3 regions of the Lysinibacillus sp. PWR01 genome follow, and region 3 is predicted to be linked to each of the others. Evidence: riboswitches for the same ligand, from Rfam matches in the RefSeq annotation. Region 3 holds a riboswitch; each other region holds the start of a gene.
What was found. A riboswitch is a leader RNA that binds a small molecule or an ion and turns the genes downstream of it on or off. The one in region 3 is predicted to bind S-adenosylmethionine.
Positions count from the first base shown of each region.

Region 1: linked by a shared signal. The riboswitch ahead of metA (homoserine O-acetyltransferase MetA) and the one ahead of ACEVFT_RS03025 (O-acetylhomoserine aminocarboxypropyltransferase/cysteine synthase family protein) in region 3 are both predicted to bind S-adenosylmethionine.
Region 2: linked by a shared signal. The riboswitch ahead of ACEVFT_RS03410 (bifunctional homocysteine S-methyltransferase/methylenetetrahydrofolate reductase) and the one ahead of ACEVFT_RS03025 (O-acetylhomoserine aminocarboxypropyltransferase/cysteine synthase family protein) in region 3 are both predicted to bind S-adenosylmethionine.

Region 1 covers NZ_JBHERJ010000073.1:36,457-44,380, reverse strand. The annotation lists gene ACEVFT_RS14900 (spore germination protein) at 1-1,540, shown strand, start outside; gene ACEVFT_RS14895 (Ger(x)C family spore germination protein) at 1,566-2,765, shown strand; gene ACEVFT_RS14890 (hypothetical protein) at 2,770-3,003, shown strand; gene ACEVFT_RS14885 (GerAB/ArcD/ProY family transporter) at 3,035-4,183, shown strand; gene metA (homoserine O-acetyltransferase MetA) at 4,224-5,159, opposite strand; SAM riboswitch class I at 5,285-5,396, opposite strand; gene ACEVFT_RS14875 (nucleotide excision repair endonuclease) at 5,600-5,971, shown strand; gene ACEVFT_RS14870 (hypothetical protein) at 6,024-6,410, opposite strand; gene ACEVFT_RS14865 (TrmB family transcriptional regulator) at 6,434-7,216, opposite strand; gene ACEVFT_RS14860 (TSUP family transporter) at 7,343-7,924, shown strand, end outside.
Region 2 covers NZ_JBHERJ010000025.1:172-8,095, forward strand. The annotation lists gene ACEVFT_RS03405 (protoporphyrinogen oxidase) at 1-1,341, shown strand, start outside; SAM riboswitch class I at 1,441-1,541, shown strand; gene ACEVFT_RS03410 (bifunctional homocysteine S-methyltransferase/methylenetetrahydrofolate reductase) at 1,631-3,478, shown strand; gene metH (methionine synthase) at 3,471-6,902, shown strand; gene ACEVFT_RS03420 (GNAT family N-acetyltransferase) at 6,998-7,498, shown strand; gene desA (Delta(5) desaturase DesA) at 7,608-7,924, shown strand, end outside.
Region 3 covers NZ_JBHERJ010000021.1:135,020-142,943, reverse strand. The annotation lists gene ACEVFT_RS03050 (response regulator transcription factor) at 1-559, opposite strand, end outside; gene ACEVFT_RS03045 (DMT family transporter) at 636-1,499, opposite strand; gene ACEVFT_RS03040 (MerR family transcriptional regulator) at 1,655-1,885, shown strand; gene ACEVFT_RS03035 (homoserine dehydrogenase) at 1,944-2,930, opposite strand; gene ACEVFT_RS03030 (hypothetical protein) at 3,395-3,781, opposite strand; gene ACEVFT_RS03025 (O-acetylhomoserine aminocarboxypropyltransferase/cysteine synthase family protein) at 4,117-5,418, opposite strand; SAM riboswitch class I at 5,536-5,649, opposite strand; gene ACEVFT_RS03020 (glycerol-3-phosphate acyltransferase) at 5,805-6,437, shown strand; gene ACEVFT_RS03015 (SLC13 family permease) at 6,634-7,924, shown strand, end outside.

The DNA of each region.
Region 1 (7,924 bases), on a different contig from region 3:
CATGTCCAACAATATCGAGACCTCCCCATCCCATACAACGAACGATTTGTTGTATACTTCCCTATCTAAAAATATAAAAATCATTCAACAGTCGCTAGGGCATAGTAATGATATTATCATACGCGAAATTACGATTGGAGAAGCGGTTCCCCATAACCTCGCCATTATTTCCATCGATGGCTTATCGGATAAAACCACTATTTCTGATTCTGTTATCGATAAACTGATGGCAAATATTGAAGAAGAACAAGATATTGAGATAACAACAATTAACCAATATGTACGGAATTCCTATCTAACGGTAGGCGATGTGACGAATATCGAGCATTTTACAACACTCTACAATGCTATCCTCAATGGTGAAACGGTTATTTTATTAGACGGTTTTGCTGAGGGGATTGTGACAAGTACCAGAAGTGCCAAGGATCGAGCTGTCACAGAGCCATCGACTGAATCTGTTATTCGTGGACCGAGGGAATCCTTTACCGAAACCATACGTACAAATACTGCGCTCATCCGTCGCAAAATAAAAAGTCCGAATCTCTGGATAAAGTCACGCGTTATCGGTGATGTGACACAAACAGATGTAGCGGTGATGTATATAAATGGCATCGCCAGTGACAAAATTGTCGCAGAGGTATTAGCTCGATTAGACCGCATTAATATCGACGGCATACTGGAAAGCGGCTATATTGAGGATTTTATTCAGGATTCAAAAAATTCTATGTTTCCAACCATCTACAACTCCGAACGTCCTGATGTCATCGCAGGTGAATTATTAGATGGCAAAGTGGCGATTCTCGTTGATGGCACACCTTTTGTTTTAGTTGTACCAGCGTTATTTACATCCTTTTTACAATCAGCAGAAGATTATTATCAGCATTGGATGATTAGCTCACTTGTACGTATCTTGCGTTTTTTTGGTATCAGTCTAGCGTTAGTAGCACCTTCTTTGTATGTTGCAATTACCACCTTTCACCAAGAAATGCTACCAACACCTATGTTGATTAGTATTGCATCGCAAAGAGAAGGTGTACCCTTCCCTGCTGTTGTCGAAGCCCTTATTATGGAGATTGCCTTTGAGGTACTAAGGGAAGCTGGGCTACGGATGCCTAGAACAATCGGGCCAGCTGTGTCCATTGTAGGGACATTAGTTATTGGTCAGGCAGCAGTTGATGCAGGCGTTGTTTCGGCTGTAATGGTCATTATTGTGGCCTTAACGGCGATTTGTAGCTTCCTATTCCCTGCTTATGGCTTATCGAATACCATTCGTGTGCTACGTTTTCCATTAATGATTTTAGCTGCTATGTTTGGTTTATTTGGTGTCATGTTTGGCATTATGGTCATTATTCTTCATTTATGTAGCATTCGATCATTTGGTGTACCTTATTTAAGCCCTTTTGCACCGTTAATATTACAGGATCAGAAGGATGCCTTTGTGCTGTTTCCACGTAGAAAGTTACTTACACGACCTCGTTTAGTCAATCAAAAAAATATTGTTAGAGGCCATAACTATGTCAATGTAAAAGGAAGGAAATAACTACTGGATAAATGAGGAATGGAATATGGCAAAAATAAAATGGATTTGCTTACTATGTATCCTCACTTTACTGTTAAGTGGTTGCTGGAGTAAGCGTGAATTAAATGAACTAGCCATTGTCGTAGCACTGGGCATTGACAAAATAGACGAAGAATATGAAATTACGGTTCAAATTGTCGATCCTAGTGAAGTTTCAGTGCGACAAGCTTCCACTCAGCGCTCTCCTGTCGTTAGCTATCATTCGAGAGGCGAAACCATCTTTGAGGCCATTCGAAAAATGACGACCCTTGCTGCACGAAAGCCTTATTTTGCCCATCTTCAAGTGGTTGTTTTAGGAGAAGATCTCGCGAAAGAAGGAATTAGTGATGCACTCGATTTAATTGTAAGGGACCATGAATTTCGTAAGGATTTCGATGTCATTATGTCTCATGAAGCGACAGCGAAGGAAGTATTAAATGTATTAACACCCATCGAAAAGGTTCCAGCTAATAAAATGTTAAATTCCCTCGATGTCTCTGAGAGAGCTTGGGGCTCCACAATAGCAGTTAATATTGATGAATTAGTCAATACATTAAGCAACAAGCATAAAGGGGCGTTAATTTCTGCTATTGAAGTTCATGGCGATAAGAAATTAGGGGTAGATCAAACAAATGTGCAACGTGTTAAAACACCTGTGCTGTTACAATATGCGGGATTAGCAGTCTTTAAAGGGGATAAATATATGGGACTGCTGTCCGAGGGAGAAAGCAAAGGCATTAGCTTTCTTAATGACAAAATTCAAAGTACGATTGAAATCATCGCCTGTCCTAATAAAGGGACTTTATCTACTGAAATCACCCAATCCACTACAAAAGTGAAAGGGTCATTTAAAAACGGCAAGCCGAAAATCGATGTTCATATTAATGTTGAGCAGAATGTTGGAGAGGTCGAATGTGATATTGATCTCACCAAAAATAAATCGATTGATTACGTTAATAAAAAAACAGCCCAGGGTATCGATGAACGCATTGAAAAAACATTAGAGATAATGCAACAGCAATATGAAATCGATGTTTTTGGTTTTGGTGATGCCCTACATCGTGCAGATGCAAAGCAGTGGGGAAAAATCAAGGATGAGTGGGCTTCCCTCTTTTCCGATTTGCCAGTGGATGTTCACGTGAAGGTAACAACACAAGGATTGGGTACGATGCAAAATTCATTATTAAACAAGCCAAAGGAGGAGTAATGAAATGGTGCTAGCTGTAGCTATCTTGATCATCTCAATCATCGTTGCACTTCTATTTATTCCAAAGTTCAAAAAGCAACAGGATAAAAAAACCATTATTGTCTTCTCCTTTTTGCTACTCATTGGAACTGCTTTAAATATGGCCATTGCCCTGAAAGTCCATATTCCAAGCCCATTAGATTTAATTACCTTTATCTTTACACCAATTAAGGATTACATTGTGTCATTCACAAAATAAAAAGATGGACTGAGAAACGGAGGGTAGCTAGATGGAAAAAGAGATCATTAGTTCAAGACAGTTTACAATCGTTACCTTCCTCTATTCTATCGGTACAGCAATTTTAATTATCCCTTCAAGTATTACGGGCGCTGCTAAGCAAGATGCTTGGGTTGCAGCCAGCATTGGTGTTGTGCTTAGTTTACTGGTCATTAAGTTATTCTTAACACTTGCCAATCAAACACCCTCTCTTAATTTTATAGAGGCGAACGAAAAAATTCTTGGTCGTTTTTTTGGGAAAATCACAGCCATTTGCTTTCTCATTCTCACCTTTTTCTCCACTGGAGAGTTACTTTATTTTATTGGTATTTTTATGAAAACCGAAGTTATGCCAGAAACACCGACATTAGCATTCGCCCTACTGTTCAGTATCATTATTATGTATGCCGCTTATCTAGGGATTGAGACGTTTGCCCGTTCAGCAGAAATTCTCTTTCCGTTGTTTATCTTTATCTTTATTTTTTTCGTCGTTTGTATTACCCCTCAAATTACATTTGAGAATATTCAGCCTCTACTAGAAGCAACCAAAACATCTATGTTTTATAGTATTGCACGCTTTATGAGTATCTTTTCCTTTCCATTAATTGTGTTATTGATGCTATATCCTGCTGGCGTCAATGTACAGCCATCTGCACAGAAAGGGCTATATATTGGGACCATCCTTGGTGGTGTCGTCTTAATTACGTTGATTGTCCTATCGATTCTTGTCTTAGGGCCTGAAAACACAGCATCTAGGACATTTCCCAGCTATGCCTTAGCGCAAAGAATATCCATAGGGAATTTTTTACAGCGCATTGAAATTATTATGGCATTTATGTGGATTTCGTCTATTTATATTCGCACATTTATGTATTTCTATACGACCGTTGTTGGCCTTGCCCAAATTTTGAAGATCAAGGATCATCGTCCGCTTATTTTACCGATGGGCATAATTATGATTGGGCTTTCTCAAATTGTTCATCCAGATATTGTGCATTCTACTAATTATAATAATGAAATTTGGCCTATCTTTTCCTTTATCTTCACCATTTTATTACCAATACTTTTGTTGATTGTGGCAGTTATTCGAAATCGTAAATCTAAGGCTCAAAATACCGAAACACCCCAACAGGATACAACGAAGGAAAATCAAAAAGTCTAATTTCTTCTACGTTTAGAAAAGAAATTAGACTTTTTATTAATTAGATATGATATTCGATTTCATCTACAAAATCCCATTCGTATGGTGTTTCTTGGTAGACATAGTAGTTCAACCAGTTAGAGAATAATAAATGCGTATGGGCACGCCATGTATTCATCGGCTCTTGTTTCGGATCATCATTCGGGAAGTAATTCACAGGGACGTCGATATCTATGCCCTTCGCCACATCACGGCTATATTCATCGGCTAGTGTTGTCGCATCATACTCCAGATGCCCCGTAATCATAATATTTTTATTATCTTTTGATTGTACGATGAATACCCCTGCATCCTCTGAATAGGATAATAATCGTAGGTCTGGATGATTGCGAACCTCGTCAATGGAAACAGATGTATAGCGAGAATGAGGCGCAGTAAATAAATCGCTAAAGCCGCGCACTAAATCCACCGTTAAATCTGTAATTACATGGGAATAGACGCCTGAGCATTTAGCAGAAAGCTCGACCTTCCCAATGCCATAATGGTGATACAATGCAGCCTGTGCCCCCCAACATATATGTAGCACGGATGTCACATTCTTTTTAGACCAATCCATAATTTCTGAAATTTCCTGCCAATAGTTGACATCTTCAAATGCCATTTTTTCTACAGGTGCCCCAGTAATAATCATGCCATCATAGCGTCGGTGACGAATTTGGTTGAACGTTGTGTAAAATAGCTGCAAATGAGATTTACTCACATTTTTCGATTCATGTGTGGCCGTATTTAAAAAGGTAATATTCACCTGTAGTGGTGTATTCCCTAATAAACGTAGTAATTGAAGCTCTGTTTTTTCTTTTTCAGGCATTAAATTTAGTATTAATATATTTAATGGACGGATTTGCTGTGTTTTCGCTCGATCCTCTTCCATGACGAAGATTTTTTCCTCACGTAAATGTTCTCCAGCTGGTAAATTTTTCGGAATATTAATTGGCATCTTGCTTTCCCCTCTCTATAATCACTCTCTTTTTTTAGCAAACCTTGCTTGCAAAGAATGCAACTAAATTAAAAAATCCTCCTCATTCCATACGAGATAGAATGAGAAGGATTTTTTCACGTCCACTCTTATCTCTCAAAGGAAAAAATCCTTTGCTGGAATTAGCACCTTTCTAACAATTGTTAGAGGTTGCTGAAGCGTCATCGGGCCAAATCCCTCAGCTTCTCTTGATAAGATTATTTAATTATCTTGAATTGTAACATGAACTAGTTAGAATATCAATAATTCATAGAATATTTTGTGATTCAAGTGCATGTTCCTTGCTCATTTGATGTACACTAAGCTTGCTATATGTGGTGTTTCTACATTTAAAATTTATGGTAAACATGCCGTAATTATGTTACCATATACTTTTAGTAAGAGAGAGGAACGTGAATAGTTTGATTAAAATTGAATTTCCAAAACCAGATCTAGTAATCCGTCAACGTGAACAAGATTTAAAACCAGGTGATGTGGAAATCACACCTTACTTCGGTTTTATTGACTTCCATAAAATCACACGTGATAAAGGCGGCATTTTCTTATTCTATAATGACACGAATGAGCTATTGTTTGTTGGGAAAGCACGTAAAATTCGTCAACGTATTAAAAAACATTTCGAGGACAATGTATCTCCGATGAAAAACCATCGTGATGAAGTGTTTAAAATTGAAGTCTATGAAGTAGAAGATCCAATGGAACGTGAAATTTACGAAACATATGCGATTAATACTTTCCGCTCTAAATACAATGTAGACAAAGTATTTTATTAGACATCATGCAAAGAAACCGAAATCTCGTCTAGAGGGATTTCGGTTTCTTTTTTCACATTATGGTCATGCGATCGATTGGTGTACTCTGGCCATTTATTCGCAAATCAATGGTATCAAGCTCAGGATTCTTGACGTTGATTTGAAAAACATAGGGCTGAGCCTCTTTCCTTTGCTCGCTGCCTTCTTCTAGCTGGATGATAAGCCTATTTCCCTCAGCCGTAATACTTGCCAACACATTCCCCTTTGAATAATAGACGAGGTAATATGAAGCATTATTTTCATGCAATAGTTGTATTCTGTCATTAGAAACAATATTTTTTTGGATATTGTCGGGGACAACAGTTAGCTCATGAATCGCTAGTGGATCAGCAGCTGGTGTAGCGTTACATGCTCCTAACATTAGTAAACTCATTAAACCTAGCAACACGATTTTTTTCACGTTACTCCCCTTCCCTTATACGACTATTCCAAGAAGAAAGCTTTTCGCTCCTTAGCAATCCAGTCTTCTAACTCCTGATCATCCCGTTTTACCAGTCGATTGATGAGCACATCATGCCAAATATAATCCTCTAATAAATAAATATGGACAGGATCATTGGTGATAAAAGCCGTCTCTTGCGTGGATGGAGAGTGACCATAAATCATTTCCTGACCATCTATCGATAAGATAAACCAATGCGGTGTAGACGATTTTTTTGTATAATGTGTGGCTCTATGCTGGTCAATCGAGGCTAAATGCTCCCCCACATACAAGGTAATGCCATGGACAGGAACATGCTGCGCCACCTCTTGCAAATCTTCTCGTAAGGCATCATACATATCCTCCCACATTGACAGCATCACCTTTTTCTTCGCTTTCTTTAGAAGTGACTGACAATAGTTAATGATGGATTCCTTGCCCTTTAGCATGACCACTTTAGGCTCCGCTTCTTGCACTTTTTCTTCTAGTTTCTCTAATTTCCCGCGCATAGATGTAAAATTTGACTCCCAGCGTTGTTGCATTTGCTGTAAAAACACAGACACTGGCATTGCCGCATAGGTTGTTTGTTCTGCGGTCTCTTCTTTTAACACAATGCCCTTATCTACAAGGATATTTAAAATATCATACACTCTTGCACGTGGTATGCCAGAATTTTTACTAACCTGATAGGCACTGACATGACTTTGCTGAACAAGTGCCGTATAGGCCTTTGCTTCATATTCTGTAAAACCCATTTCTTTCAACTGGGCGATTAATTCCTCCATGTAATCCCTCCATTATCTTTATTATAGGCTACTTTTGTGAAGATTTGCCAATGAAAAAATGAGGGTTTACAGCGCAAATAAAATTAGTTACTATTTCAGTAGTAACTAATTTAAAAGAGGTGTAATATGTTTTTTGAAGTCGATGTACATATTCTTATACTGTTAATTTCATTTGGATTTCTGGCGGCTTTTGTCGACTCAGTAGTGGGAGGGGGCGGTTTAATTTCATTACCTGCTTTACTGTTTGTTGGCCTAAATCCAGCCGCAGCTGTTGCCACGAATAAACTAGCAGGAGCAATGGGCTCGCTCACGTCCTCGATTTCCTTCTACCGTTCTGGCCAGCTGGACATTCGCTCTGTCCTCAAATATTTTCCTCTAGCATTTATTGGATCTTTATGTGGTGCATGGACTGTACATCTAATCAACCCAGCATTACTAAAGCCCTTAATGCTTGTTATGCTGGCGGCTGTTGGGGTATATACGATCTTTAAAAAGGATTGGGGCGCTGTCGCTACTGTAAAAAAACTATCTAAAACGCATTTATTTTTATTTATGCTGTTATTATTTGCTATTGGTTTTTATGATGGATTTCTTGGTCCTGGAACAGGCTCCTTTTTAATTTTTAGCTTCCTACTGGTAGGCTTTGATTTTTTAAAGGCGGCTGGTAATGCGAAGTTTTTAAATTTGGCGAGTAATGTGGCCGGCGTT
Region 2 (7,924 bases), on a different contig from region 3:
TATTTACAACGTCAAGTGAAGGAGAATAATTTAGATGTTCGTCTAGTGCTTGTAGAAAAAAATACATATTTAGGAGGCAAATTATATTCAGCACATGAACAAGGCTTCATCATGGAAACAGGTGCTGATTCTATTGTAGCCCGTCATCAAGGCGTTATGGAACTCGTACAGGAGCTTGATTTTGAAGCGGAGCTAGTTTACAACGAAACAGGTATTTCTTATATTTATACGAATAATGAGTTACACGCTATACCAACAGATTCAACATTTGGTATACCGATGAGTTTGGCATCCTTAGAAGAAAGTACACTTATTTCAGAGCAAGGAAAAAAAGCAGCGTTAAAGGATTTAACATTACCAAACAACGGCTTCACAAAGGAAAGTTCAATAGGAGAATTTTTAACTTACTATTTAGGGGAGGAACTGGTGAAAAATCAAATTGCACCAGTACTTGCAGGTGTTTATTCAGGCGATTTACATCAGCTTTCCATTGGCTCTACTTTACCGTATTTAATTGATTATAAGAATAATTATGGAAGTATTATTAAAGGTTTTGATGCGAATCGTGAGCAATTTGTTAAAGCAGCGAACAAAAAATTTATATCCTTTAAAAATGGTTTATCTTCTTTAATTGATCGACTTGAACAAACATTATCAGATGTAGAAATCATCAAGGGCGTTACTACTCTAAATGTTCAAAAACAAGATAAAAACTACACAATTTCCTTAGCTAATGGTGAAAATATTGAGTCAGATTATGTCGTTTTAGCATTACCGAATGATGCTGTTCAAAATCTACTACAGGATGAATCTTTAAACCGCTATTTTGACCAATTTACGACAGCGTCAGCCATTACCATCTATTTAGGCTTTGATGTGCCAGACTCTAGATTGCCAGCAGATGGAACGGGCTATATTGTTTCGCATAATTCGGATGTTACTTGTAATGCAGCAACCTGGACGAGTCGTAAATGGAAGCATACATCGAAAGAACATAAATTACTTGTACGACTCTTTTATAAGAGCATCAATCCAGCCTATGAGCAACTACGTGCCATGACGGATGAAGAATTGGCAGCTGTAGCTTTAGAAGACGTGAGAAAAAGCCTAGGAATTGAGGAACAGCCAACAGTTGTGAATGTAACAAAATGGATTGATCAAATGCCTAAATATGATCTAGCTCATCGTGAAGCGTTACAAGGATTACTACAGGAATTACATGAAAAGTATCCACATTTATCGATTGCTGGGTGCTCATATTTTGGCGTAGGTATCGGCGCTTGCATTCAAAACGGTAAAAAAATTGGTGAAGAGCTTGCGAAGGAACTTGCCAATTTCTAAGGTTTTAAGTGGAAAAAAACTTTGTTATGTGAAATAGTCTTGACTCATTCGTCAGTAAACGATATGATTCTTTTAATTATTTAAAAAATTCATACTTAATTCTTATCAAGAGAAGCAGAGGGACTGGCCCATTGAAGCTTCAGCAACCAACTTTATTGTCAGGTGCTAAATCCAGAAGACCATTGAGTCGAAGATGAGAAGGAACAACAATGATGAATCGTTAAAGCCTTCTTTTTTTATGAAAGAAGGCTTTTTATTATATAGAGACATAGGAAGAGAGGCTAGTTTTATGGGATTGCTTGAAAGGTTAAAAACGCATGTATTGACAGCAGACGGTGCAATAGGCACAGTGCTATATGGCTATGGATTGGAGTATTGCCATGAGGAAATGAATGTTCAGAGACCTGAGTTAATTGAAAAGATTCATAGAGAATATATTGCAGCTGGTGCTGACATCATTCAAACGAATACGTACGGTGCAAATGCCATTAAATTAGCTCGCTATGGATTAGAATCACGGGTCCAACAATTTAATGAAGCGGCTATTACCATTGCAAAACGAGCAGCGGCAGATGGCGGTCAATTTGTCTTAGGGACAATTGGAGGTATTCGAGGAATTCGTAAAAGTGATGCAACATTAGATGAAATATTAGCGACAGTTGAAGAGCAAGCAAATGTTTTACTTGCAGGAAATCCAGACGGCCTTTTACTCGAAACCTATTATGATTTTGAAGAATTAACTGCAACCTTAAAGATGCTACGTGCAAAAACAAATTTACCGATTATTGCACAAGTATCTATGCATGAGCCTGGTGTTTTACAAAATGGAATGTCTTTAAATAATGCCCTGCATGAGCTAGAAACACTCGGTGCAGATATCGTGGGTGTCAATTGTCGACTAGGTCCACATCATACGATTCAAGCATTTGAAGGTGTAGAACTTCCTAACAAGGCATTTATGTCTGCCTATCCGAATGCCTCACTTCTTGACTTAGAAGATGGACGTGTCGTTTATGAATCAGAATCGGATTATTTTGGTCGAGCGGCTGTCGAATTACGTGATCAAGGCGTACGCTTAATAGGGGGCTGCTGTGGTACGACACCGAAACATATTGCAGCAGCAAAGAAGTATTTAGAAGAGTTATCACCGGTTCAGGAGAAGCATGCGAAACCTGAAAAGATTGAGATTGTTCGTGAAGCGGAGCCACCAAAGTATGAGCCTCTTCATGAAAAAGTAAAACGTGAACGCTCTGTCATAGTAGAATTGGATACACCTAGACATTTAGAGATTGATGGGTTCCTTGAAGGAGCAAAGCAACTGTATGATGCAGGTGCAGATGTAGTCATGATGGCAGACAATTCACTGGCCTCTCCACGTATTAGCAATATTGCAATGGGAGCATTGTTAAAGAGTACACATGGTGTACGCCCACTAACACATATTACATGTCGAGACCGTAACTTAATTGGTCTACAATCGCATTTAATGGGATTAAATGCTTTAGGTATTCATGATGTGTTGGCCGTTACAGGTGATCCAACAAAAGTTGGAGATTTCCCAGGTGCGACAAGTGTTTATGATGTATCTTCAATGGAGTTAATCCAATTAATTAAGCAGTTAAATGAAGGGGTTTCTTTCTCAGGCAAGCCACTTCGTAAAAAAGCAAATTTTTCAGTTGCTGCTGCATTTAATCCAAATGTCCGTGTGTTAGATCGTGCTGTGACACGCTTAGAGAAGAAAATTGAGCATGGAGCAGACTACTTCATTTCTCAACCAGTGTACACGAAAGAAAAAATTGTAGAAATTTATGAGGCAACAAAGCATTTACAAGCACCAATTTACATCGGCATTATGCCTGTTACGAGTTATAAAAGTGCTGAGTTTTTACATCATGAAGTGCCAGGTATCAAATTATCCGAAGATGCCTTAGCAAGAATGAAGGCATGTGGGGAAGATAAGGAACGGGCAACATTGGAGGGAATTGCTATTGCCAAAGAATTAGTAGAAGTGGCTGCACAATATTTCAATGGTATTTACCTTATTACACCGTTTTTACGTTATGATGTGACCCTAGAGTTGATGAAATATATAGAGCAATTGGATGAACAGAAAAAAGGAGTAAGTATACATGGCTAAGCACTCGATTGAAGAGCAACTAGAGAAACGTATTTTAATTCTTGATGGCGCAATGGGAACAATGCTACAAAACGAAAATTTATCAGCAGAGGATTTTGGTGGCGAGGAGCTTGATGGCTGTAATGAAAATCTTGTCCTTACTAGACCTGATGTCATTGAGAAAATTCATCACAAATACTTAGAGGCAGGCGCAGATATTATTTGTACAAATACATTTGGTGGGACGCCTCTTGTGTTAAATGAATATGATCTTGGCGCAAAAGCCGAAGAAATTAATAAGCGTGCAGTGGAAATTGCTCGCCAAGCAGTGGATAGTTATTCGACATCGGATTGGCCACGTTTTGTCGCAGGGGCTATGGGACCAACAACAAAAACGTTATCAGTTACAGGTGGTATTACATTTGATGAGCTAGAGGAAAATTTCTTTGTACAGGCAAAGGCATTAATTGAGGCAGGAGCCGACGTTCTGTTATTAGAAACAAGTCAGGATATGCTCAATGTCAAAGCAGGCACCCTAGGCGTAAAGCGTGCTTTTGAGGAAACTGGAAAAGAACTACCAGTCATGATTTCTGGAACAATAGAACCAATGGGTACGACACTTGCAGGGCAAACAATTGATGCCTTTTATATTTCAATCGAGCATATTAAACCATTATCAGTTGGCCTAAACTGTGCGACAGGACCAGAGTTTATGACAGATCATATTCGTTCATTAGCAGAGCTTTCAACAGGCTATATTAGCTGTTACCCGAATGCAGGCTTACCAGATGAAGAAGGTTGTTATCATGAATCACCAGAATCGCTATCGCAAAAATTAAAAGGTTTTGCAGATAAGGGTTGGCTTAATATTGTAGGTGGATGTTGTGGAACGACTCCAGCTCATATTGCAGCCATTCGCGAGGTTTTAAAAGATGAACAACCTCGTCAATTACCTGAAAAAACACATGGTCATGCGGTATCGGGAATCGAACCCTTATTGTATGACGATTCTATGCGTCCGTTATTTATCGGGGAGAGAACAAATGTTATCGGCTCTCGTAAATTTAAGAATTTGATCATTGATGGAAAGTTTGAGGAGGCAGCAGAGATTGCACGTGCACAAGTAAAAAATGGTGCTCATGTAATCGATATTTGTTTAGCCAACCCTGATCGTGATGAATTAGCCGATATGCGTGGATTTATGCAGGAGGTTGTAAAAAAGGTTAAGGTGCCTCTTGTGATTGACTCGACTGATGAAAAGGTTATTGAGGAAGCGTTAAAGTTTTCTCAAGGGAAAGCCATCATTAACTCTATTAATCTTGAGGATGGTGAAGAACGATTTGATGCAGTAATGCCACTCGTGAAGAAGTACGGAGCCTCATTAGTAGTTGGAACCATTGATGAGATAGGAATGGCCGTTGATCGTCATCGCAAGCTGGAAATTGCTGAACGTTCCTATAAACTATTAACTGAGAAATGGGGACTTGCACCGGAGGATATCATTTTTGACCCGTTGATGTTCCCTGTAGGAACTGGGGATGAACAGTATATTGGTTCAGCCCTTGAAACGATTGAAGGCATTCGTCTCATCAAAGAAAAATTGCCGCAGACATTGACGGTACTTGGCGTAAGTAATATCTCATTTGGTTTACCACCAGTTGGCCGTGAAGTACTGAATGCTGTCTATCTCTATCATTGCACACAGGCAGGCTTAGATTATGCCATTGTGAATACAGAGAAACTGGAGCGTTATGCATCCATCCCTGAAGAGGAAATTAAACTTGCAAATGACTTGCTATTTAATACAAATGATGAAACATTAGCTGTGTTTACGGATTTTTATCGTGATAAAAAGAAGGAAAAAACGGAAGCGGATATTCCGAAAACGGTTGAAGGTCGTTTAGCTTACTATATATTAGAAGGTACCAAAGAAGGGCTAATAGAGGATTTAGATGCTGCACGAGAAATCTTTGAGGCACCGCTGGATATTATTAATGGCCCTTTAATGGAGGGCATGGCTGAGGTAGGTCGATTATTTAATGATAATCAGCTCATTGTAGCAGAGGTTTTACAATCAGCAGGTGTAATGAAGGCCGCTGTTGCTCATTTAGAGCAATTCATGGAGAAGGATGAAGAGAGTGCTGGTAAAGGGAAAATGGTACTTGCTACCGTAAAAGGTGATGTCCACGATATTGGGAAAAACCTTGTTGATATTATATTAAGTAATAATGGCTATAAGGTTGTCGATTTGGGCATTAAAGTAACGCCTGCCCAATTGATTGAAGCGATTCGTAAGGAAAAACCAGACTTTATTGGGCTGTCAGGTTTACTAGTGAAATCAGCGCAACAGATGGTCATTACTGCTCAGGATTTTAAAGAGGCGGGGATTGATGTACCTATTTTAGTTGGTGGAGCTGCACTTTCTCGACGTTTTACTGAAACAAAAATTGCAGATGAATATGGCGGTCCTGTTATTTATGCAAAGGATGCCATGCAAGGCTTAGAGCAAGCTAATTTATTAATGGGTGAGGGGACACGTGCAAATTTCTTAGCAGAAATTGAAGAATCCCGTCAAAAACGTTTAGAGGCTGATGAAAAAAGAGCTGCTCGTCCTGCAAAAGAGGTAACAATAAAGCCTGTACGAACAGTAAAGGGAGCGCCAGTATTTTTACCAGCCGATTTACGACGTCATGTAAAAAAAGACTACTCCGTATCGCATTTATATCCTTATGTTAATATGCGTACATTACTGGGACACCATTTAGGCTTGAAAGGGCAAGTTCAGCAATTGCTTGAAGCGGGCGATTCAAGAGCAACAGAGCTAAAGGATTTAGTAGATGATTATTTAAAAAGTGATCTATTAAAGCCATCAGGTTTGTATCAATTTTTCCCTGCTCAAGCAGATGGTGATGATGTCGTTGTGTATGATCCGGCTGATAGTAAGATAGAAATTGAACGTTTTACCTTCCCTCGTCAGCAGGTTGAACCATTTTTATGTCTTGCAGATTTCTTAAAAACAGTAGAGAGCGGTGAAATGGACTATATTGCGCTCATGGTAGTAACAGCAGGTCAGGGAGTTATGGCTAAAGCTCGCCAGTTAAAAGAGGATGGGAAATTCCTTGAAAGCCATGCCTTACAATCGACTGCATTAGAATTAGCAGAGGGCTTTGCTGAACGTATGCATCAGGAAATTCGTGACCAATGGGGCTTCCCTGATGCAACAGATTTCACTATGAGAGATCGTTTTGCAGCAAAATATCAGGGACAACGTTTTTCATTCGGTTATCCTGCATGTCCTAACTTGGAGGATCAAGAAAAACTATTCGGCTTATTAAAACCCGAGGATATTGGCGTTCATCTTACAGAAGGCTTTATGATGGAGCCAGAAGCATCTGTATCTGCAATCGTTTTTGCTCATCCTGATGCTCGCTACTTCAATGTTTAAGGCATAAAATAGGAGGAGATAGATAGTCAATGCCATGACTGTCTATCTCTATTTCATTGCGGATGATGACAATTTGGTTAAGGGAAGTGAGCAGGATGATTCGATTCATGGAAGAAAAAGATATACCTGAGGTTTTGGACATCTATAATGATATTATTTTAACAAGCAAGGCGGTCTATCGATATGAAATACAAACTTTAGATGAAAAAGTACAATGGTTTAAGGAGCAACGAGTATTAGATAATCCTTTGCTTGTATTTGAGGAAAATGGGCTTGTCGCTGGCTTTGCTACCTATAGTCAATTCCGTCCTTATCCAGGTTATCAATATACAATGGAGCATTCCGTCTATGTGCATAAAGAGCATTATCAAAAGGGGATTGCTACAAAGCTTATGCACAAGCTGATAGCGATTGCTGAAGAAAATGGTGTGAAAACGCTTGTCGCTGGCATTGATGGAGAAAACATTGGTAGTATTAAAGCACATGAAAAATTAGGCTTTGAATATGCCGGAACAATCAAAAATGCAGGCTATAAGTTTGAGCAATGGCTAGACCTTGTGTTCTACCAACTGCATTTGACTGGACCGAAATCATAAAAGGATATGACAAATGTCATATCCTTTTTGTGATGTTTGCGTCTGTTGCTGACTTGTACTCTTGTTTTATGATGAGGTCATAAGAAAAAAAGAAACGAGGGAGTAAAAGATGGCAACTATTAAAGAAAAAACAAAAAAGTTACGCCAAGATGTAGCGCCATTTGCTAAATCAGATACGCGTAAAAGTGTTTTTCAGATTATAAATACAATTGTTCCGTTAATTGCATTATGGGTGGCTGGTTACTTGTTAGTGGATGTATCACCTTGGCTAACAGTTGGCTTAAGTGCCATTTCAGCAGGTTTTGTCGTACGAACTTTTATTATTTTTCACGATTGTACACACGGGTCATTTTTCAAAAGTAAAAAGGCAAACGACTGGGTTGGATTTTTTACTGGGGTGCTAACATCATTCCCCTATGAAAAATG
Region 3 (7,924 bases):
TCCAAACACGTTCATAAATTTCACGAATCGAAAACACACGCCCTGCATTTTTCATTAATAATTCCGTAATTTTATATTCTATCGGGGTTAGTCGAACAGCCTCTCCTTCTAATACAACCTCTTTTGCCTCTTCATCAAGAACAAGTCCGTCGATTTCCACCTTTGCAGCACCCTCACTATACGTCCCTAGCTGAACATAGCGTCGTAGCTGAGATTTTACACGTGCCAATAGCTCTAATGGATGGAATGGCTTTGTCACATAATCATCTGCTCCAACCGATAATCCATGAATCTTATCGCCATCCTCCGCCTTTGCACTCAGCATGATAATTGGAATATTGCGCTCTTCCCTAATTTTAAAGGTTGCTGTAATTCCATCCATGTTTGGCATCATGATATCTAAAATAATTAAATGTACTTCATTGTTCTCTAGCTTTTTTAATGCATCTAAGCCATCTGCTGCTTTAATGACATGATAGCCTTCATTTTTTAAATAGATTTCAATACCATCACGAATATCTTGATCGTCATCTGTAACAAGAACTGTTAATTTCGTCATGATATACACCTCGCTCTCAAATATAAGTGTATCTCTCAAATCTTAAAAACCAGCTATTATAAAAATGAAGAATTTCTTAAGGTTTTAGCTTTTTTCTTCCACCTAGTGTTAAAACAACAATGCCTCCTAATAACATTGCTACCCCAAGCCAAGATACTATACTTAAATGTTCTCCAATTAAAAACACACCAAGAATTGCTGCAGTCAATGGTTCTGCTAATGAAAGTGTTACAGCTGTGGATGAACTAATTTTTTGTAGTCCATTTAAAAACAATAAATACGCTACGCTTGTACACATAATCCCCATAAACAGCATTGTCCATAAGTTGTGCACATTTCCTAACCAAAAAAATCCATTTTCTAGGGAAAACGGCAGTAAAAACAACGTGCAAATGGAAAACGTCATAGCAACTGCTGGTAATGCATCTTCCTGTGCCATTAATTTTTTACTTATGTTTGTATAAAATGCGAAGGCTAGACCTGCACAAAGTGCTAGTGTGAATCCGCCAATGTGAACAGACTCTTCTCCATTATTCATAAATAATAAAAGACATCCGATAATGGCCATCAATGTAGCAAGTCCCCATACCGCTGTGGGGCGTGTTTTCCATAATAGCCACTCTAAAACACCAGAAAACACCGGTGCACTGCCAATAGTAGCAACAGTTCCAATGGCTATACCTGTTAGACGAATGGATGAGAAGAAAAGACCTTGGAAAAGAGCTATACTAGCCGCAGCTAAAATCGTCCATTTCCACGACCACCTTAAAAAGTTAATTTTCCGCAATAAAATCGTAATGGCTAATAATAAACCGCCACCAATTGCAGAACGAATTGTGGCCACTGCTATTGGAGATACCCCTTGGTCCAAATAGGTTTGGGCAGTTCCAGTCATCCCCCATAGAATAGCTGCTAGTAATACAAACAATGGATTTAACATTTATCAACTCATCCCCGCTTCACTACGTTCTCAATACTAATCATACATATTTATCCAAAATCAAACAATTATCATTTTTACTTTTCTTTTCATTACCACAGTATGCTTTCTCAATAATGGACGTTATAATAAAAACAGTAAAAGGAGCGAATCGTATGTATAAAACAATTGAAGAGACAGCTTTTGATCTCGGTATGCCTGAGGATCAAGTAATGCGTCTAGTTTACGAAGGACGCATCCGTTCTGTTTACGATGGACAACAAATTCTAATCAATAGTGGCCAATTCAGCACTTATTTTAAACAATTGGAACGTATTAAAGAGGAAATTGAAATTTGGCGTTCTACTCCTATTCCAGAGGATATTGACGTCAAAGATGAAGACTAAAAACCCACCATTCATACAATTAAACATTGTTGAATGGTGGGCTTTTTTAAAGCTTTTATTAGATTGTGACAACAAATCCTGCTCTTTTCCCAATGATTTCAGCATAATCCTCTACCATGACACTCGCAGTTGGGTACATCCCTGCTCCAGGACCAACTAATGTTAATGTACCAATATAGTTAGTCTCTAATGCCACCGCATTAAACACATCATCGACTGGATAAAGTGGATGCTCTTTATCAACTAGTTGTGGACCGACTTTAGCAATAATTTTACCGTCAGCCCGTTTCTCCACTTCAGCTACATGGCGGTAACGCAGACCATTTTCACACGCTTCACGAACTTGTTCAGCAGAGATACTATCGATCCCAATCACTTCTACATCTGACCAATCTGGTTGCTCTCCAAAAGCTAAGGCACTTAAAATCATTAATTTTTTAAATGCATCCTGCCCAGATATATCATTATATGGATCTGCTTCAGCATAACCTAAGCCTTGTGCCTCTTTTAAAGCTGTTTCGAAAGACCAGCCCTGTGCACGCATTTTTGTTAAAATATAGTTACATGTGCCATTTAAGACGCCTTGTATACGACTTACATCATTTACAAGTAAAATATTTTTCATTGTTTTAATAACAGGTACACCACCAGCAGTAGTAGCCTCATAGCCTACAAAAACGCCATTAGCTTTTGCAAGATCCTGCAACTCTAAACCTCGTTTGGCAAACATCACTTTATTGGCTGTAATAACATGACATTTATGTTCAACTGCTCGCTTTAAATAACTGTATGCAGGCTCTTCGTTAACAATTGCTTCAAACACAACCTGCATACCTGGTTCTGCTAAGACTTCATCCATGCTTGTTGTCATTAAATGTGCTGTTCCTGGCACACGTTCGCGACTAGCATCTGTCACTAAAATCTTCGCTACCTCTAATTCAATACCTAATTTATTTTTTAGCTCTTCTCGTTTTTCATTTAAAATATGGTAGATCCCCTGACCTACCGTTCCAAATCCTAAAATCGCTGCCTTTATAGTTGCCATTCTTGTTATTCCCTCCAACTTACATTCCGCAGTTTCATTAAAGCTAATTCTCCATGGGGTTGTGTCATGACTATTTGACACCCACCGCAGTCTTTAGCCAACAACTCTTCTTTGTATGAGTTTCGCTATTTCTATATGTGTTGGAACACATACAAATTCAAATAATTCAAAATTTAACTTAAAGAAAATTGTAACGCAAATACATACATTGCACAAGAAAAATCTTTCTAGGAAGGACATTTGTTTTCTCTAGATGTGCAAAAGAAATCGGTTTCATTCCCTTTATTATACGTTTTATTAATCATTCTATAAGATTTGAACAAATATTGACTATTTACATTTCAATATACGAATGTCTTTCTTCTATTATATATATGTATGCTCGGACATTCATAACAATCCCTTTAAAGAAAAAACTCATTCCCTGTAGCAGCAGAGAATGAGCTTAAATATATGAGGGGGTTTTAACTTGCTTTTGAAAGCAATTGATAACGATATTGTGCTAAAGCTTGTTGAACAAGACTAATTTCTTCTTCTGTAAAATTTGGTATTGCATACGTACGTTCCACTAATTGAAATGTACCATATTTTAAGTAAATCTCTGTCGCAGGAAGTGAGATATGGCTCACACCGTACTGTTCATATGCCTCAAATACTTCCTTAACAGTATAGTCTTCCTCTTCAGCAAAAACATGTTCTTGAAATGCTGTATGACCAAAGACTTGCTGCCATTTTCTTTCGACTGATGTAAGAAGGTGTTGAATGGACTTATTGTTGACAAAGACATGCCCTTCATTTAGCTCATATATTAGATAGGATACAATGTTTTGTGCACTATAGATATTACCCATTTTAAACACTCCTTTATCATCAGTTTTTTTGGGAAGAGCAGTTACTGGCTAGGCAACTGCTCTTCTATATATTCAAAAGTGGGGGAGCACTTATGAAAACATTTACCTTTTTTAACAAGAATTTTCGTACCCTTAACTTATTTCCTAGTATATAACAAGGATTTAATTAAGTCAATAATACATATAAAATTACTTGGTATTATTTTTTATAAGGTTCTGATAATTAACGGATGTAGCAATTGGTTGATGTAGCAACGTTTAACGCATTACCAAATGAGGCCAATCGAATGAGAAAATACGTAAACGCTACAACATTCTTCCCTATGTTCTAAAGCTTAGGCTTCTACTGTTTGTTCAGTAGTTGTTGCCTGTGTAATGGCTTGATCTAAATCAGCAATAATATCCTCTATTGCCTCTAAACCGATGGATAAGCGAATGAGCGACTCGGTTACACCAGCTTGAACTAATTCGTCTGCTGATAGTTGCTGATGTGTAGTGGAAGCAGGATGAATAATTAATGACTTAGCATCACCTACATTTGCTACATGTGAAAATAGCTTTACGCTATCAATAAGCTTTCGCCCAGCTTCACGTCCACCTTTAATGCCAAATGTAAGCACTGAACCGAAGCCATTTCTTAAATATTTCTTTGCCAATTCATGTGTTGGAAAATCTTCCAGGCCATTATAATTTACATACTCCACAGATGGGTGGTTTCGTAAATATTCAGCCACTGCCAATGCATTTTCATTGTGTTTAGGGATACGCAAATGAAGCGTTTCTAAACCTTGTAATAAATTAAAGGCAGCATCTGCACTTAATGTTGGACCAAAATCACGTAATAATTGTACGCGTAGCTTCGTAGCAAAGGCCGCAGAAGCTGTATCAATTCCATAACGTAAACCATGGTAAGAAGCATCTGGTTCAGTAAAACCTGGGAATCGACCACTAGTCCAATCAAACTTACCAGCGTCTACAACAACGCCCCCTAAAGTTGTACCATGACCACCTATCCATTTAGTTGCTGAATGTACTACAACATCTGCACCGTATTCAATAGGTGTAGAACCGTAAGGAGAAGCAAACGTACTGTCAATAATTAATGGTAGACCATTATCATGTGCAATTTTAGCTACTGCTTCAATATCTAAAACCTTTAAGCTTGGATTACCATACACTTCAGCAAAGACTGCTTTTGTTTTATCAGTAATCGCCGCCTTGAAATTCTCTGGGTTTGTTTCATCTACAAAAATTGTTTTAATACCATAGTTTGGTAATGTGTTAGCAAATAAATTATAAGTACCACCATATAAAGAACTAGCTGCTACTATCTCATCACCAGCTCCAGCTAGATTTAAAATGGAAAATGCGATAGCTGCTGCACCAGATGAAAGTGCTACTGCTGCTGTTCCACCTTCCAATAAAGCCACACGTTTTTCAAACACATCAACAGTTGGATTGGTAATCCTTGTGTAAATGTTCCCTGCTTCCTCTAAGGCAAAAAGACGTTGCGCATGAGCAGTGTCTTTAAATACGAAAGCAGTTGAGCGATAGACAGGAACTGTTCGAGAACCCGTCACTGGGTCTGGCTCTTGACCGCCATGTAACAGCAATGTTTCTGGTTTAAAATTTGTCATTGTGTACCTCCAAATGGTTATTTTTTTTACGATGGTACCGGAGATGAGGAGGATTTTTCTGTAGAAAACAAAAACCCTCTTCAGCTAAGAAGAGGGTTGCGGTTGCAAGTTTTCCTCCCCTTATCTGCCAGATCCAAGTAAGAATCTGTAGGAATTAGCACCTTAGTAAGCTCGTTACTTACTGGTTGCCGGGCATCATAGGGCCTATCCCTCCGCCGCTCTTGATAAGAGTATGAGATTCAATTTCCATCGTTGTTACACAGTATAAACATAGAGTTTTTTTCTGTCAACATGTAAATTTTATTTTTTCCGAAACTTCTGTCTGCTCTTATACGTAATATGAACGCATACACTATTTTAGAAAAAATTTTGAGAGGAGGATTTTTATGGTAAAGGCCGTGATCACTTTTCTTATTATTGGCTATTTAATTGGCTGTATTCACGGCTCTAAAGTGGCACAGTTTTTATCGGGGGTTGATTTAAAAAAAGCGGGCCACGGCAATGCCGGTGCCTCTAATGCTACTCTTTCCCTCGGCTGGAAATATGGCGTTTTAGTAGCCCTCATCGATATTGGCAAAGGCGTTGTAGCTATTATCGGTGCACATTTTTATCTAGCGGACTTCACTCATTTAACAGAAGAACAAATATGGCTGCTTACCTACATTATGGCTGCTGGGGTCATTTTAGGTCATAATTTCCCTTTCTATATGGGCTTCAATGGCGGAAAAGGAACTGCCTCCATTATCGGAATTTTACTTGCTGTCGATTGGAAGATTGGTTTATTTGCACTTATTTTATTTGTTATTTTATCCTTTGCAACAAATTATTTAATTGTTGGTGTTCTAGAGTTTTATCTCGTTTTTTGTACAGCCACTTATTTATGGATTCCTGGCATTGGCCCAACCATTATAGCTGTTCTTCTTTTTGGCATAGCCATCATCCTGCACATAGAAAATATTAAACGTTTAGTCAATGGTACAGAGCCTAAAGTAACTTCTGCCTTTAAGAAAAAGAAATAATATTTTTATGGATATTTTTGTATTTTTTGTGACCATGTATTTTCTCTTTATCTACTCATATTGCTGTAAAAAACACCTATTCTGCGTAGTTTTTTTTCTACAATAAAAAAGATATATTCTTATCTTAATAAAACATTATCTAGGCCGATGTTATGGATAATAATCGTCATTTTTATCGTAGAAAGGATGAGAAAATATGTCTTCACCAAATCAAGAAGCTTCAAAACGTAATTTAAAGCCACTATGGATTGGCTTGGCCTTCGCTTTACTGATTATTATTACTTTTTTACCTAATAACGGTGATTTACCTATAGCTGGGCAACGAGCTTTAGCCATTTTAGCTTTTGCAGTCATCCTTTGGGTTACAGAGGCCGTTTCATATCCTGTGAGCTCGGCCATGATCATTGCGCTAGTAACTGTTTTACTAGGACTCGCTCCGTCAATGGAGGATCCAACTACAGAGCTAGGAACAGCTAGCGCATTAAAATTATCTTTAAGCGGCTTTAGTAATTCTGCCGTTGCTTTAGTAGCAGCAGCTCTTTTTCTAGCGGCAGCAATGCAAATTACTAATCTACATAAACGACTTGCTCTTTGGATTCTTTCATTGGTAGGAACGAAAACAAAAGCTATCGTATTTGGCGCTATTTTAGTCTCTATCGTCCTCGCATTTTTTGTACCTTCTGCTACAGCACGTGCTGGCGCAGTAGTACCGATATTGCTTGGAATGGTGGCAGCTTTTGGTTTACCACGTGATAGTCGGCTTGCTGCCTTATTAGTTATTACTTCGGTACAAGCAGTTTCCATTTGGAATATCGGTATTAAGACTGCAGCAGCTCAAAATATGGTGGCTTTAAACTTTATCCAAGAGCAATTTAATGTGGATATTTCATGGGGTGCTTGGCTACTTTATGCCGCCCCCTTCTCAATTATTATGTCTATCTTTTTATTTTTCATTATGATTGCTTTAATTAAACCTGAGACTAGCAATATCGAAGGTGGTAAAGAGGTCATCAAAAAACAGCTTGCAGAGCTTGGCCCATTAAAGGCTCCTGAAATTCGTTTAATCATTACATCCGTAGTTTTACTATTTTTCTGGGCAACTGAAGGAAAGCTACATCCATTTGATACGACAACAGTCACAATTATTGCTATCGCTATTCTATTAATGCCTAAAATCGGTGTGTATTCGTGGAAGGAAGTTGAGCCTCATATTCCATGGGGAACAATTATCGTCTTTGCGGTAGGCATTATGTTAGGAACCATTTTACTAAATACGCAAGGTGCTGCATGGTTATCAGATAAAGTTTTTGGTTCACTCGGGCTAGATACTATGCCTTTACTAGCAACCATCGCACTCGTAACTTTATTTAACATTTTGATTCATTTAGGCTTTGCAAGCGCAACTAGCTTAGCCTCAGCACTTATACCTGTGTTTATCGTTTTAGCCTCCACATTAACGGCTAATGTTGATCAAGTTGGTTTTGTTA